Regions from separate parts of the Enterococcus sp. JNUCC 77 genome, predicted to be linked through region 1. Evidence: a T-box and tRNA genes for the amino acid it is inferred to sense, from the RefSeq annotation. Region 1 holds a T-box; the other holds one or more tRNA genes.

Region 1 (7,653 bases):
GATGAGATGGAAGCCAGTGCTGAAGAAGTGCAGCTGGGTTTGAAAGAACTCCGTGAAACTGAAGAGCGCAATTCATTGGCGGTCCAACAAGCCTTAGATATTTTTGAAGAATTGAAAAAAGAATTACAGGAAAACAATGATCAATTTGGTCCAGCTTTACCTGAGATTCAAAAACAAGTCAAAAATGTCGAACTTGAATTCACCCAATTTGTTACCTTAAATACATCAGGTGACCCAGTTGAAGCCCGTGAAGTACTAGACGATGCTGAGGCCAACACGTACAAAGTGCAAGCCACGATCCAAAAAATTCCTAGTATATTTGAAGAATTAAGTGCAACATTCCCAGGACAAATTGACGAACTCGAAGAAACCTATCAAACGATGATGGATGAAGATGTTGTTTTACCAGAAGAAGACTTTGAAGAACGACTTGAGCAGATTCGCAGAAGAGTCACTCATGCGTTAGAAGATTTAGAAAAAGTTGAACTGGAAACAGTGGAAACAGCCAACAAAGAAACTGCTGAAAAAATCGACGAGTTATATAGTATTCTTGAAAAAGAATTCAATGCTCGCCAATATGTTGAAAAAAATCGCAAATTAATTGCTGAATTTATCCAACATGCAGCAGCTAACAATCATCAATTGATGGTGGAACTGGATCACACTTCCCAAAGCTATACCTTAAACAACAATGAGTTAGGTCGGGCACGCGGTTTCCAAACAGAAATCGAAGAACTTGAACGTCGCAATCGTAACTTAGAACCAATGATTGATAAACATCAAATCGCTTTTTCTGAAGTGGAAGTTTTCTATCAAGATGCTTACAAAGTGTTGGAAGATATTGAAGCGAAGCAAGTTGAGATTGGTAATGACTTACAGGAGTTGCGTAAAGGGGAAAAAGTGGCACAAGACCGGATTGAGGAATATGAATTCCGTCTTCGAGGTTTTAAACGTTATGTTGAACACCAACGTTTGCCAGGGTTACCTTCAGATTATCTAGAATTTTTCTTCATTGCGACTGATCGGGTGGAAGAGTTAAGCCGTTCGCTTAACCAAATCCGTATCAACATGACAGACATCAACAAACTTGTTGCTCTGTGTGATGAAGATATGATTTCATTGGATGAAAAAACCAATGATTTGGTGGACGCAGCTGCGCTGACTGAACAAATGATGCAATATGCGAATCGTTACCGCCACACCCATGCGGATGTGAAAGAAGCGATCGAAATTAGCTACGATTTATTTAATAAGGAATTCCGCTATCAAGATGCTTTAGATGAAATTGGCACAGCTTTAGAAAGAGTTGAACCAGGTGCATTTAAACGAATTGAGGATTTCTATTTTAATAATCGTGATTTAGCTTAAAAATCAGGGAGCTGGAATGATTTCATTCCAGCTTCTTTTTTTAACAATAAAAATAATGAGGAGAAATATTGATGAAAAGTTTTAAAATTGGCGATGGCGTTACACCAGTAACCGGATCAATGAAAAATGAGTATGGGACAATTGTCAATTTCTATCAAGAGAAAAATCAAATCCTGGTACGTTTTGGTTCAGATCAGCAATTCTATTTTTCACCGGAGGAATTAATCTATTGGCAGGAACGGGAATAAACAGAATTTTTTATTTTATTTGGTTAAACTGCTTTTTTTGTCCTTAATTTATGAAGACATCTGCGCTTTACGTTGAGTGAATTACCCGTTATAATGAGAAAGAATTTTTGAAGGAAGGTAAATAAATGATTTATTTTGATAATAGTGCTACCACGCCGATTTATCCGCAAGCTTTAGATACATATGTAAAAACGAGTCAACGTATCATAGGAAATCCCTCAAGTTTACATGACTTGGGGAGTCAAGCGCATCGTTTACTGCAACAAGCTCGTAAACAAATTGCTGAATTAATTCAAGTCAAGCCACAAGAAATTTTCTTTACTAGTGGTGGGACAGAAGGGGACAACTGGGTCCTCAAAGGTACTGCGTGGGCCAAAAAAGATTTTGGTAATCATTTGATCATCTCCAGTGTTGAACATTCGGCTGTTAGAAATACGGCGGAACAATTAGCAACGCAAGGATTTGATGTCAGTGTTGTGCCGGTAGATTCATCTGGCCGCGTGGAGATTGCTGAATTGAAAAAATTGATTCGTCCAGAAACTATTCTAGTATCAGTGATGGCCGTGAATAATGAAATGGGCGCGTTACAGCCGATTCAAGAAATTAGTGAGCTATTGGCAGATTTTCCAACCATTCACTTTCATGTTGATGCTGTGCAAGCTATTGGGAAAGTTGATCAAAGCTTGTGGCTAACACCACGGGTAGATTTTGCTACTTTTTCAGCCCATAAGTTTCATGGTCCTCGTGGTGTTGGTTTTAATTATTGGAAAACTGGCCGAAAATTAATGCCTTTAATTAATGGCGGCGGACAAGAAAATGGGCAACGCAGTGGTACCGAAAATACACCGGGAATTGTTGCCATGAGTAAAGCGCTACGGATTCATTTAGAAAAAGTGTATCCAGATCATTTGAATAGCTTGCGTCAAGCTTTGAAAGCTGCATTGAAGCGCTATGATAAAGTCACCGTTTTCTCGGGAGATGAACATGCCGCGCCCCATATCTTAACTTTTGGGATTAAAGATATTCGTGGGGAAGTATTGGTTCATGCTTTGGAGGAAAAACAAATTTTTGTTTCGACTACCAGTGCTTGTTCTAGCAAGAAAAAAGCTGATAGTTCAACCTTAGGCGCCATGAAGATTCCTCATGAATTGGCGACAACAGCAATTCGCGTCAGCTTAGATGAAAGCAATACGATGGCTGAAATAGAACAATTTATGGTGGTTTTCAATCATATCTACGAAAAATTCAACAAAATTAATTAGGAGGATTCTCTTGCAATATACAGAAATTATGGTTCGTTACGGTGAACTATCAACAAAAGGAAAAAATCGCCGGAGTTTTATTATGCAATTGGCACAAAATGTTCGCGGTGCGCTTATTGAGTTTCCTGCTTTAAAAATTCATGCCGACCGTGATCGGATGCATTTAATTTTAAATGGAGAAGATTCTAACTTGGTGATTCCAAAGCTACAAAAAGTTTTTGGAATTCAAAATTTTTCTCCTAGTATCCGGGTTGAAAAAACACCGGAAGCATTAAGAGCAGTAGCAGAAGATATTATGCGAGAAATTTATACTGGTGAAGAAACTTTTAAAATCACAGCTAAAAGAAGTGATCATGGGTTTGAAATGAATACCCATGATTTACAACAATTTTTAGGTCAAGCAGTCGTAGATGTTTTTCCAGATATCAAAGCTCAAATGAAACGACCAGATATTAATTTACGTGTGGAAATTCGTCGTGATGCAGCCTTTTTATCTTTTGCAACAATTAAAGGTGCAGGCGGGTTGCCAGTAGGAACTAGCGGTCGTGGAATGTTGATGTTGTCAGGTGGAATTGATTCGCCAGTGGCAGGATATTTAGCAATGAAACGTGGTGTCGAAATTGAAGCAGTCCATTTTGCATCGCCACCGTATACCAGCGAACAAGCTTTACAAAAGGCCAAAGATTTAACAGAAAAACTAACACCATATGTTGGTAGCATCCAATTTATTGAAGTTCCTTTTACAGAAATTCAAGAAGAAATTAAAAAACATACACCCCAAGGTTACTGGATGACCATTACCCGTCGTATGATGTTGCGAATAACGGATGCCATTCGTGAAAGGCGAAAAGGTTTAGTAATTATCAACGGTGAATCGCTAGGTCAAGTAGCTTCTCAGACATTACACAGCATGTTGGCAATTAATGAAGTGACGACGACACCGATTATTCGTCCAGTGGTAACAATGGATAAAACAGAAATTATCGAATTAGCCGAAAAAATCGATACTTTTGAGTTAGCAATCCAACCTTTTGAAGATTGCTGTACGATTTTTGCACCGCCACAACCAAAAACCCGACCAAAACTTGATAAAGTCCAAGCATTAGAGACCCGCTTAGATATTGAAGGAATGATAGCTCGTGCGTTAACTGGTTTAAAAATAGAAGCCATCACACCAGAGAAGAGTCAACAAGAAATGGTTGACGCCTTTGCTGATTTATTATAAAAAGTTTTTGCCATCAAATTTTCGTAATTTGGTGGTTTTTTTATTTGAAATCTTATTTGTAACGATTCTTGATACATGTTATGATAATATGTGAAAACAATAACAAGGAGTGGATTGAAATGGAAAAAATGAAGGAAAAACCTGCAATTTCAAAAGCCACTACGAAAAGACTCTCTTTATATTTACGTTGCTTAAAGGAATTAAATGCAAAAAATATTACCCGAATAAAATCCTCTGAATTGGCAAATCTGACGCAAGTGGGCTCTGCAACAATTCGACGAGATTTTTCCCATTTTGGTGAGTTAGGTCGCAGTGGTTATGGTTATAATGTAAAAGATTTGATCACCGTTTTTAGTGGTATTTTAGATACGAAAGAAGAAAAAAAGATTGCATTGATTGGTGTGGGTAATCTTGGTCAAGCATTGCTAAAAAATAATTTCCGTAGAAATGATAATTTGAATATTGTTTGTGCATTTGATAACGACCCAAATAAAATCGGTCAAATTATTGATGGTTTTTTGGTCCATGATTTATCAGAGTTACCGGAAGTTTTTGTCAAAGAAAATATTCAAGTGGCAATTTCAACCGTGCCAAGTCGGTATGCGCAAGAAGCGATTGATATTGTTGTTAAAAACGGTGTAACAGCAATTTTAAATTTTGCTCCTGATCCTTTAAATGTGCCAGAAAATGTTAATATTCGCTATATTGATTTGACTTCGGAGCTACAGTCGTTAATTTATTTCGATGAAATGGTCAATCCCAGCTAGCTTGGTCTTTACAAGTTGTATACTTCATTGTAGAATTGGTCATACGATGATCAAGAGGAGTACGACTGTACGCTTTTCAGAGAGAAAATGCCTGGCTGAAACATTTTCAAAGACAGTTGGAAGGTAGCTTGTGAGTAAATTGGCTGAAATTAGTAGGCTGATTCGCGTCATGACCGTTAACTCATGTCAAAGAGGCAGCAAGTCTGCAAATTAGGTGGTACCGCGTAAATTACGTCCTAAAACATTTCGATGTTTTAGGGCTTTTTTGTTTGATCAGAAAAAAAGGAGCGATTAATATGACAGAAGAAAATAATTTAGCGACAAAGTTTGATCCACAAGCAGTGGAAGCGGGTCGTTATCAAAAATGGCTAGACCAAGATTTATTTAAACCATCAGAAAACCCCGATGCAAAACCTTATTCAATTGTGATTCCACCGCCAAACGTAACCGGGAAATTACATTTAGGACACGCTTGGGATACAACCTTACAAGATATGATTATTCGTCAAAAAAGAATGCAAGGCTTTGATACTTTATGGCTTCCTGGGATGGACCATGCCGGGATTGCAACCCAAGCCAAAGTAGAAGAAAAACTTAAAGAACAAGGTGTCTCTCGTTATGACTTAGGTCGGGAAAAATTTGTGGAACAAGTCTGGGATTGGAAAGAAGAATATGCCGGCCATATTCGGGAACAATGGGCCAAGCTTGGTTTATCATTGGATTATAAACGGGAACGTTTTACTCTTGATGATGGCTTATCTGACGCCGTTAAAAAAGTTTTCGTTTCACTGTACGAAAAAGATTTAATCTATCGCGGAGAATATATTATTAACTGGGACCCACAAGCGCGGACAGCTTTATCTGATATTGAAGTTATTCATAAAGATTTAGAAGGTGCGTTTTATCATGTATCGTATCCGTTAACTGACGGCAGCGGTGTATTAGAAATTGCGACAACTCGACCAGAAACAATGTTAGGGGATACTGCGATTGCAGTTCATCCTGACGATGACAGATACAAAAATTTAATTGGTAAAACAGCAATCCTACCGTTAGTAGATAAAGAAATTCCAATTATTGCCGATAGCTATGTGGATATGGATTTTGGTACTGGGGCAGTAAAAATCACTCCTGCTCATGATCCGAATGACTTTGAGATTGGTAACCGTCATGATTTACCACGAGTAAATGTAATGAATGACGATGGTAGTATGAATGATTTAGCTGGCAAATATGCTGGCATGGATCGTTTTGCTGCCCGAAAAATGATTGTTGCTGACTTGAAGGAAATGGGTCGACTAATCAAAGTTGAAAAAATGACTCATAGTGTTGGTCATTCTGAACGTAGTGGTGCGGTAGTTGAACCAAGATTATCGACACAATGGTTTGTAAAAATGGAGCCTTTAGCAAAGGAAGCCATCGACAATCAAAAAACAGAAGATGCAGTTAAATTTTTCCCTGAACGTTTCAATCAAACCTTCCTATCTTGGATGGACAATGTCCATGACTGGGTAATTTCTCGTCAGCTTTGGTGGGGACATCGGATTCCAGCTTGGTATCATAAAGAAACTGGTGAAATGTATGTTGGGATGGAAGCACCCAAAGATGCTGAAAACTGGGAACAGGATCCAGATGTATTAGATACTTGGTTTTCTTCGGCTTTATGGCCATTTTCAACAATGGGTTGGCCTGATACTGAGGCTGCTGATTTCAAACGCTATTTCCCAACCAATACATTGGTGACTGGTTACGATATTATTTTCTTCTGGGTAAGTCGCATGATTTTCCAAAGTTTGGCATTTACTGAAGAACGCCCCTTTGAAAATGTTTTGATTCATGGTTTGATTCGTGATGAACAAGGCCGCAAAATGAGTAAGTCACTAGGTAACGGAATTGATCCGATGGACGTGATTGAAAAATATGGTGCTGACGCTTTACGTTGGTTCTTATCTAATGGTTCAGCGCCTGGACAAGATGTGCGTTTTAGTTATGAAAAAATGGATGCGGCTTGGAATTTCATTAATAAAATTTGGAATGCTTCTCGTTTTGTCCTGATGAATGTAGAAGGCATGACTGTTGAAGAAATTGATTTAACCGGTGAAAAAACAGTAGCTGATCGTTGGATTTTAACTCGTTTGAACCAAACAGTTGAAAAAGTAACGAATTTGTTCGACCAATTTGAATTTGGAGAAGCAGGTCGTCAATTGTACAATTTTGTGTGGGATGATTTTTGTGATTGGTATATTGAAATGAGTAAAGAGGTTTTATATGGTGAAGATGATGCTTCTAAGAAAACCAACAAGAGCATTTTAGTTTATGTTTTAGATCAAACATTGCGTCTTTTACACCCAATTATGCCATTTGTGACAGAAGAAATTTGGGGTAAAATTCCGCATTCAGGTGAATCATTAGTAGTCGCTGAATATCCTGTGGTTCATCCAGAATACGATGATGCTGACGCGGCTAAAGGAATGGAAGTCTTAAAAGAAGTGATTCGTTCAGTGCGGAATATTCGAGCTGAAGTAAATACACCTTTATCAAAACCAATTACTTTGTTAATCAAAACTAATGACCCAGCAATTGATACATTCTTAGTGGAAAATACTAATTACATCGAACGCTTCTGTAATCCAGAAGAATTGACGATTTCGGCCGATATTATTGCGCCAGATTTGGCGATGTCTGCGGTGTTAACCGGTGCGGAAATCTATCTACCTTTAGCTGGTTTGATTAATATTGATGAAGAAATCAAACGTTTAGAAAAAGAATTGGCAAAATGGACT
Region 2 (7,653 bases), 330 kb from region 1:
TAATTATTCGTTGAGCTAAGCCTTCTACAATGGCTGTCTTACCAACACCGGGTTCACCCACTAAAACTGGATTATTTTTAGTTCGGCGACTTAAAATTTGAACAACACGACGAACTTCACTATCGCGACCTACCACTGGATCTAAACGTTTTTCCCGAGCTAGTTTGGTCATATCACGAGCCAAACTATCAAGCGTTGGCGTCCCTTGTGAATTGGTTGTCGCTTGTTTCGCTGGTTTTCTACGATTGTTTTGACCATTGCTACCAGTCATCGATTCGTTGACGCCCATTTTACGTAATAGCAATTGACGCATCTTAGGTAAGCTTAATCCAAGATTGACTAAAATATGAGAAGCCAAAATCTCATCATCCCGCAGTAAGCCCAATAAAATATGTTCAGTTCCAACCAATTTAGCATTGAAACGTTTGGCTTCATCATCAGCAAAAATCAAAATTTGTTTTGCTCGCGGTGAATAAGGTAAATAACTACCTTCTGCATAATTGGTCACTGAACCATAACCAGTCATATTTTCAATTTCTTCACGAATATCTGCTTCTGTAGAATTCATTTGACGCAAGGTTTTTCCGGCAATTCCCTGTTGTTCAATAACTAAAGCCAATAATAAATGCTCTGAACCAACTGAACGATGTTTAAAATACTTCGCTTCTTGTTGGGCAATCGTCAAGACTGCTTTCGCTCTTTCAGTATATAATTGATCCATCTATTTCACTCCTTTTTTTCATAACTCAAACGTTCTAAAAATCCATGTAATACACGCGCCCGTAATCTATTTTCAATTTGACTAATTCCCAATGTGTTTTTCGACAATGCACTCAGCATTAAATTTCCTTCATTTTCCGTCACAATTTTCTCTTCAAATAATTTTTGAATAATTCCAAAAGCATTTGCTTCCGAAATTTCCGTTCCAAAAGAATTCATTAACTGTTCTAAGAAATAGTGTTGATCGGAAATCTGTACTTTGCTAATCCGAATATAACCACCGCCACCTCGCTTACTTTCAACAATATATCCCCTCTGAAAAGTAAAACGAGTATTGATCACGTAATTAATTTGGGAAGGTACGCAATTAAACAATTGAGCCATTTCCGCTCGCCTGATTTCAATTATTTCATGGTCTTCTAAGATACCCTTCAAATATGCTTCGATTGAATCTGAGGTATTTCGACTCACTATTATCCTCTCCCATTATCTATTTCTGTTGACTATTTCTGACCTTAATTATAACGAATTTAGCATGTGAAAGAAAGAGTAATAGCTTATCTGTTTAAAAATGAGTAAAAAAAATAGAAGGTTTTCACCTTCTAAGAATCGGGAAGACAGGATTCGAACCTGCGACCCCTTGGTCCCAAACCAAGTGCTCTACCAAGCTGAGCTACTTCCCGTAAAAATAAAAAAAGACTACGCGCCCAAGAGGAGTCGAACCCCTAACCTTTTGATCCGTAGTCAAACACTCTATCCAGTTGAGCTATGGGCGCATCATTATTCGTACTAATGCCGAGGACCGGAATCGAACCGGTACGGTGATCACTCACCGCAGGATTTTAAGTCCTGTGCGTCTGCCAGTTCCGCCACCCCGGCATGTCCCTGGTCTTTTCAGAGAAAGCGGAAAACGGGGTTCGAACCCGCGACCCCCACCTTGGCAAGGTGGTGCTCTACCACTGAGCTATTTCCGCAAACTTTCGTTGCTTTTCTTAAAAAAGTGCCGGCTAAAGGACTTGAACCCTCGACCCTCTGATTACAAATCAGATGCTCTACCAACTGAGCTAAGCCGGCGTTTTATTTAATGCGGGTGAAGGGACTTGAACCCCCACGCCCGAAGGCGCTAGATCCTAAATCTAGTGCGTCTGCCAATTCCGCCACACCCGCATATCTTTATGAGCCGTACAGGGCTCGAACCTGTGACCCTCTGATTAAAAGTCAGATGCTCTACCAACTGAGCTAACGGCTCATATGGAGGTTAACGGGTTCGAACCGCTGACCCTCTGCTTGTAAGGCAGATGCTCTCCCAGCTGAGCTAAACCTCCATAAATCAAAAAATTCGCGTGGCGACGTCCTACTCTCACAAGGGGCAACCCCTCACTACGATCGGCGCTAAAAAGCTTAACTTCTGTGTTCGACATGGGAACAGGTGTATCCTTCTTGCTATCGCCACCACACTATTTAGTTGAGTAAACTTCGCTCACTCAAAACTGGATCAAAAAACATTCCATCTTTTTTTAACTTCCGAGTCCATTTTATCTTGGTTAAGTCCTCGATCGATTAGTATCAGTCCGCTCCGTACATCACTGCACTTCCACTTCTGACCTATCTACCTGATCTTCTCTCAGGGATCTTACTTTCTTTAAGAAATGGGAAATCTCATCTTGAGGTGGGCTTCACACTTAGATGCTTTCAGCGTTTATCCCTTCCCTACATAGCTACCCAGCGATGCCTTTGGCAAGACAACTGGTACACCAGCGGTAAGTCCATCCCGGTCCTCTCGTACTAAGGACAGATCCTCTCAAATTTCCAACGCCCGCGACGGATAGGGACCGAACTGTCTCACGACGTTCTGAACCCAGCTCGCGTGCCGCTTTAATGGGCGAACAGCCCAACCCTTGGGACCGACTACAGCCCCAGGATGCGACGAGCCGACATCGAGGTGCCAAACCTCCCCGTCGATGTGGACTCTTGGGGGAGATAAGCCTGTTATCCCCAGGGTAGCTTTTATCCGTTGAGCGATGGCCCTTCCATGCGGAACCACCGGATCACTAAGCCCGACTTTCGTCCCTGCTCGACTTGTAGGTCTCGCAGTCAAGCTCCCTTGTGCCTTTACACTCTGCGAATGATTTCCAACCATTCTGAGGGAACCTTTGGGCGCCTCCGTTACTCTTTAGGAGGCGACCGCCCCAGTCAAACTGCCCATCTGACACTGTCTCCCATCACGATTAGTGATGCGGGTTAGAGTGGCCATAACACAAGGGTAGTATCCCACCATTGCCTCCGTCGAAACTAGCGTCCCGACTTCTACGGCTCCTACCTATCCTGTACATGTGGTACAGACACTCAATATCAAACTGCAGTAAAGCTCCATGGGGTCTTTCCGTCCTGTCGCGGGTAACCTGCATCTTCACAGGTACTAAAATTTCACCGAGTCTCTCGTTGAGACAGTGCCCAAATCGTTACGCCTTTCGTGCGGGTCGGAACTTACCCGACAAGGAATTTCGCTACCTTAGGACCGTTATAGTTACGGCCGCCGTTTACTGGGGCTTCAATTCGTACCTTCGCTTACGCTAAGCACTCCTCTTAACCTTCCAGCACCGGGCAGGCGTCAGCCCCTATACTTCATCTTTCGATTTTGCAGAGACCTGTGTTTTTGATAAACAGTCGCTTGGGCCTATTCACTGCGGCTGATCGTTAGATCAGCACCCCTTCTCCCGAAGTTACGGGGTCATTTTGCCGAGTTCCTTAACGAGAGTTCGCTCGCTCACCTTAGGATACTCTCCTCGACTACCTGTGTCGGTTTACGGTACGGGTCATTGTTTTCTCACTAGAAGCTTTTCTTGGCAGTGTGACATCAGAAACTTCGGTACTTGTATTTCCCTCCCCATCACAACTTGTCCTTATAAAGATAAGCATTTGACTCATCTTAAGACTCATTGCTTAGACAGACATTTCCAATCGTCTGATTTCTTAGCCTACTGCGTCCCTCCATTGCTCAAACAAAAACAACGAGTACAGGAATATCAACCTGTTATCCATCGCCTACGCCTTTCGGCCTCGGCTTAGGTCCCGACTAACCCTGGGCGGACGAGCCTTCCCCAGGAAACCTTAGTCATACGGTGGACAGGATTCTCACCTGTCTTTCGCTACTCATACCGGCATTCTCACTTCTAAGCGCTCCAGCAGTCCTCACGGTCTACCTTCAACGCCCTTAGAACGCTCTCCTACCATTACACCCTAAGGTGTAATCCACAGCTTCGGTAATATGTTTAGCCCCGGTACATTTTCGGCGCAGGGTCACTCGACTAGTGAGCTATTACGCACTCTTTAAATGGTGGCTGCTTCTAAGCCAACATCCTAGTTGTCTGTGCAACCCCACATCCTTTTCCACTTAACATATATTTTGGGACCTTAGCTGGTGGTCTGGGCTGTTTCCCTTTCGACTATGGATCTTATCACTCACAGTCTGACTCCCAGAGATAAATGTATGGCATTCGGAGTTTATCTGAATTCGGTAACCCGAGATGGGCCCCTAGTCCAAACAGTGCTCTACCTCCATCATTCTTACTCTGAGGCTAGCCCTAAAGCTATTTCGGAGAGAACCAGCTATCTCCAAGTTCGTTTGGAATTTCTCCGCTACCCACACCTCATCCCCGCACTTTTCAACGTACGTGGGTTCGGTCCTCCAGTGCGTTTTACCGCACCTTCAACCTGGACATGGGTAGATCACATGGTTTCGGGTCTACGACCACATACTCATTCGCCCTATTCAGACTCGCTTTCGCTACGGCTCCGTCTCTTCGACTTAACCTCGCATGGGATCGTAACTCGCCGGTTCATTCTACAAAAGGCACGCCATCACCCATTAACGGGCTTTGACTTGTTGTAGGCACACGGTTTCAGGATCTATTTCACTCCCCTTCCGGGGTGCTTTTCACCTTTCCCTCACGGTACTGGTTCACTATCGGTCACTAGGGAGTATTTAGCCTTGGGAGATGGTCCTCCCGGATTCCGACGGAATTCCTCGTGTTCCGCCGTACTCAGGATCCTCCTAGGTGTGATTCAAATTTCATCTACGGGGCTTTTACCCTGTCTCGCAGACCTTTCCAGGTCCTTCGATTATTTCAATCAACTACCATATCGGAGTCCTACAACCCCAAGAGGCAAGCCTCTTGGTTTGGGCTTTTCCCGTTTCGCTCGCCGCTACTCAGGGAATCGATTTTTCTTTCTCTTCCTGCAGGTACTTAGATGTTTCAGTTCTCTGCGTCTACCTCCATTCAGCTATGTATTCACTGAACAGTAACATCCTGTTAAAGATGCTGGGTTTCCCCATTCGGAAATCTCCGGATCAAAGCTTACTTACAGCTCCCCGAAGCATATCGGTGTTAGTCCCGTCCTTCATCGGCTCCTAGTGCCAAGGCATCCACCGTGCGCCCTTATTCACTTAACCTTATCAACCTTACGGTTGGGTCTTTATCTTCCCTCTAGCGATAGAGTTCCAATAAATAAAAATAAGCAATTGAACTATTAAAAAACTCATTCAACGCGGTGTTCTCGGTTTGTTTTAAAAATTTTTGGTTTGTTTTTTGTATCCAGTTTTCAATGAACGATTTGAGAGTAGACCTCTCAAAACTGAACGAATAAAGATAAACTTGTGTAGTCTCCGTAATTTTCCTTAGAAAGGAGGTGATCCAGCCGCACCTTCCGATACGGCTACCTTGTTACGACTTCACCCCAATCATCTATCCCACCTTAGGCGGCTGGCTCCATAAAGGTTACCTCACCGACTTCGGGTGTTACAAACTCTCGTGGTGTGACGGGCGGTGTGTACAAGGCCCGGGAACGTATTCACCGCGGCGTGCTGATCCGCGATTACTAGCGATTCCGGCTTCATGTAGGCGAGTTGCAGCCTACAATCCGAACTGAGAGAAGCTTTAAGAGATTAGCTTAGCCTTGCGACTTCGCGACTCGTTGTACTTCCCATTGTAGCACGTGTGTAGCCCAGGTCATAAGGGGCATGATGATTTGACGTCATCCCCACCTTCCTCCGGTTTGTCACCGGCAGTCTCGCTAGAGTGCCCAACTAAATGATGGCAACTAACAATAAGGGTTGCGCTCGTTGCGGGACTTAACCCAACATCTCACGACACGAGCTGACGACAACCATGCACCACCTGTCACTTTGCCCCCGAAGGGGAAGCTCTATCTCTAGAGTGGTCAAAGGATGTCAAGACCTGGTAAGGTTCTTCGCGTTGCTTCGAATTAAACCACATGCTCCACCGCTTGTGCGGGCCCCCGTCAATTCCTTTGAGTTTCAACCTTGCGGTCGTACTCCCCAGGCGGAGTGCTTAATGCGTTAGCTGCAGCACTGAAGGGCGGAAACCCTCCAACACTTAGCACTCATCGTTTACGGCGTGGACTACCAGGGTATCTAATCCTGTTTGCTCCCCACGCTTTCGAGCCTCAGCGTCAGTTACAGACCAGAGAGCCGCCTTCGCCACTGGTGTTCCTCCATATATCTACGCATTTCACCGCTACACATGGAATTCCACTCTCCTCTTCTGCACTCAAGTCTCCCAGTTTCCAATGACCCTCCCCGGTTGAGCCGGGGGCTTTCACATCAGACTTAAGAGACCGCCTGCGCTCGCTTTACGCCCAATAAATCCGGACAACGCTTGCCACCTACGTATTACCGCGGCTGCTGGCACGTAGTTAGCCGTGGCTTTCTGGTCAGATACCGTCAAGGGATAAACTTTCCACTCTTATCCTTGTTCTTCTCTGACAACAGAGTTTTACGATCCGAAAACCTTCTTCACTCACGCGGCGTTGCTCGGTCAGACTTTCGTCCATTGCCGAAGATTCCCTACTGCTGCCTCCCGTAGGAGTTTGGGCCGTGTCTCAGTCCCAATGTGGCCGATCACCCTCTCAGGTCGGCTATGCATCGTTGCCTTGGTGAGCCGTTACCTCACCAACTAGCTAATGCACCGCGGGTCCATCCTCCAGTGACGCAATTGCGCCTTTCAAAAGAAAACCAGGCGGTTTTCTCTGTTATGCGGTATTAGCACCTGTTTCCAAGTGTTATCCCCCGCTGGAGGGTAGGTTACCCACGTGTTACTCACCCGTTCGCCACTCCTTTTCTTTCGGTGGAGCAAGCTCCGGTGAAAGAAAAAGCGTTCGACTTGCATGTATTAGGCACGCCGCCAGCGTTCGTCCTGAGCCAGGATCAAACTCTCATTAAAAAGTTTGCACAGTCTTGCGACTGTTAGCTCAATTGTATTAATTGACTTGTTGCTAGCATATTGCTTGCTTTGTATTGTTTGTTCCTATAAATAGGAACGCCCTACACATTTGGTTCGTCTTATTCGTTCAGTTTTCAAAGGTCTATTTCTGTTGCATCAGCAACTTTTATATCTTATCACCTTGCCAAGTGAAAGTCAACAACTTTTTTGAATTAATTTTCAAAAAAATAATTTGAAGATTTTCTATTTAATGGCTCTGATTGGCATGTCCTCAACGAGAACATAAAATAATATAACAGTTTTCAAGGCGTTGGTCAACGAAAAAAAAATATTTTTATTCACTTTTTTTAAACCCGATGTATAAATATAAATCAGTGTTTTTTCGTTCGTTTTTTTTGCTTTAATTGATGGAAATCAGCGTTCCCTAAATTATATCTTTCGCTATTTCTATTATTGATTTTTCCTTAACCTGTAGTGATGTTTTTTCACTTCCTAAAGATTCTTTGGTAAAATGGAATCATACCCTTATATAGGAGGAATTAGACAGATGAGAATTTTAGTTGCAGACGATGATAAAGAAATTGTTGAACTATTGAGTATCTATTTACACAATGAAGGTTACGAAGTTGTGAAAGCTTATGATGGCAAGGAAGCATTAAGTAAATTACGGACAACTACGGATATTGATCTT

What was found. A T-box is a leader RNA that pairs with one kind of tRNA and senses whether it is charged. The one in region 1 lies ahead of ACVWNY_RS01895 (valine--tRNA ligase), so its partner is inferred to be a tRNA-Val.
Region 2: it encodes a tRNA-Val, which carries the amino acid that the T-box ahead of ACVWNY_RS01895 (valine--tRNA ligase) is inferred to sense. The anticodon was not compared.

Annotation. Positions count from the first base shown of each region.
Region 1 is NZ_JBTHIG010000001.1:355,534-363,186, forward strand. It holds gene ACVWNY_RS01870 (septation ring formation regulator EzrA) at 1-1,368, shown strand, start outside; gene ACVWNY_RS01875 (hypothetical protein) at 1,440-1,616, shown strand; gene ACVWNY_RS01880 (cysteine desulfurase family protein) at 1,742-2,878, shown strand; gene thiI (tRNA uracil 4-sulfurtransferase ThiI) at 2,889-4,103, shown strand; gene ACVWNY_RS01890 (redox-sensing transcriptional repressor Rex) at 4,223-4,870, shown strand; T-box leader at 4,908-5,112, shown strand; gene ACVWNY_RS01895 (valine--tRNA ligase) at 5,167-7,653, shown strand, end outside.
Region 2 is NZ_JBTHIG010000001.1:23,414-31,066, reverse strand. It holds gene ACVWNY_RS00175 (ATP-dependent Clp protease ATP-binding subunit) at 1-721, opposite strand, end outside; gene ACVWNY_RS00170 (CtsR family transcriptional regulator) at 727-1,194, opposite strand; tRNA gene ACVWNY_RS00165 (tRNA-Pro) at 1,330-1,403, opposite strand; tRNA gene ACVWNY_RS00160 (tRNA-Arg) at 1,423-1,496, opposite strand; tRNA gene ACVWNY_RS00155 (tRNA-Leu) at 1,514-1,599, opposite strand; tRNA gene ACVWNY_RS00150 (tRNA-Gly) at 1,623-1,694, opposite strand; tRNA gene ACVWNY_RS00145 (tRNA-Thr) at 1,722-1,794, opposite strand; tRNA gene ACVWNY_RS00140 (tRNA-Leu) at 1,806-1,887, opposite strand; tRNA gene ACVWNY_RS00135 (tRNA-Lys) at 1,897-1,969, opposite strand; tRNA gene ACVWNY_RS00130 (tRNA-Val) at 1,973-2,045, opposite strand; rRNA gene rrf (5S ribosomal RNA) at 2,062-2,177, opposite strand; rRNA gene ACVWNY_RS00120 (23S ribosomal RNA) at 2,261-5,173, opposite strand; rRNA gene ACVWNY_RS00115 (16S ribosomal RNA) at 5,403-6,962, opposite strand; gene croR (response regulator transcription factor CroR) at 7,510-7,653, shown strand, end outside.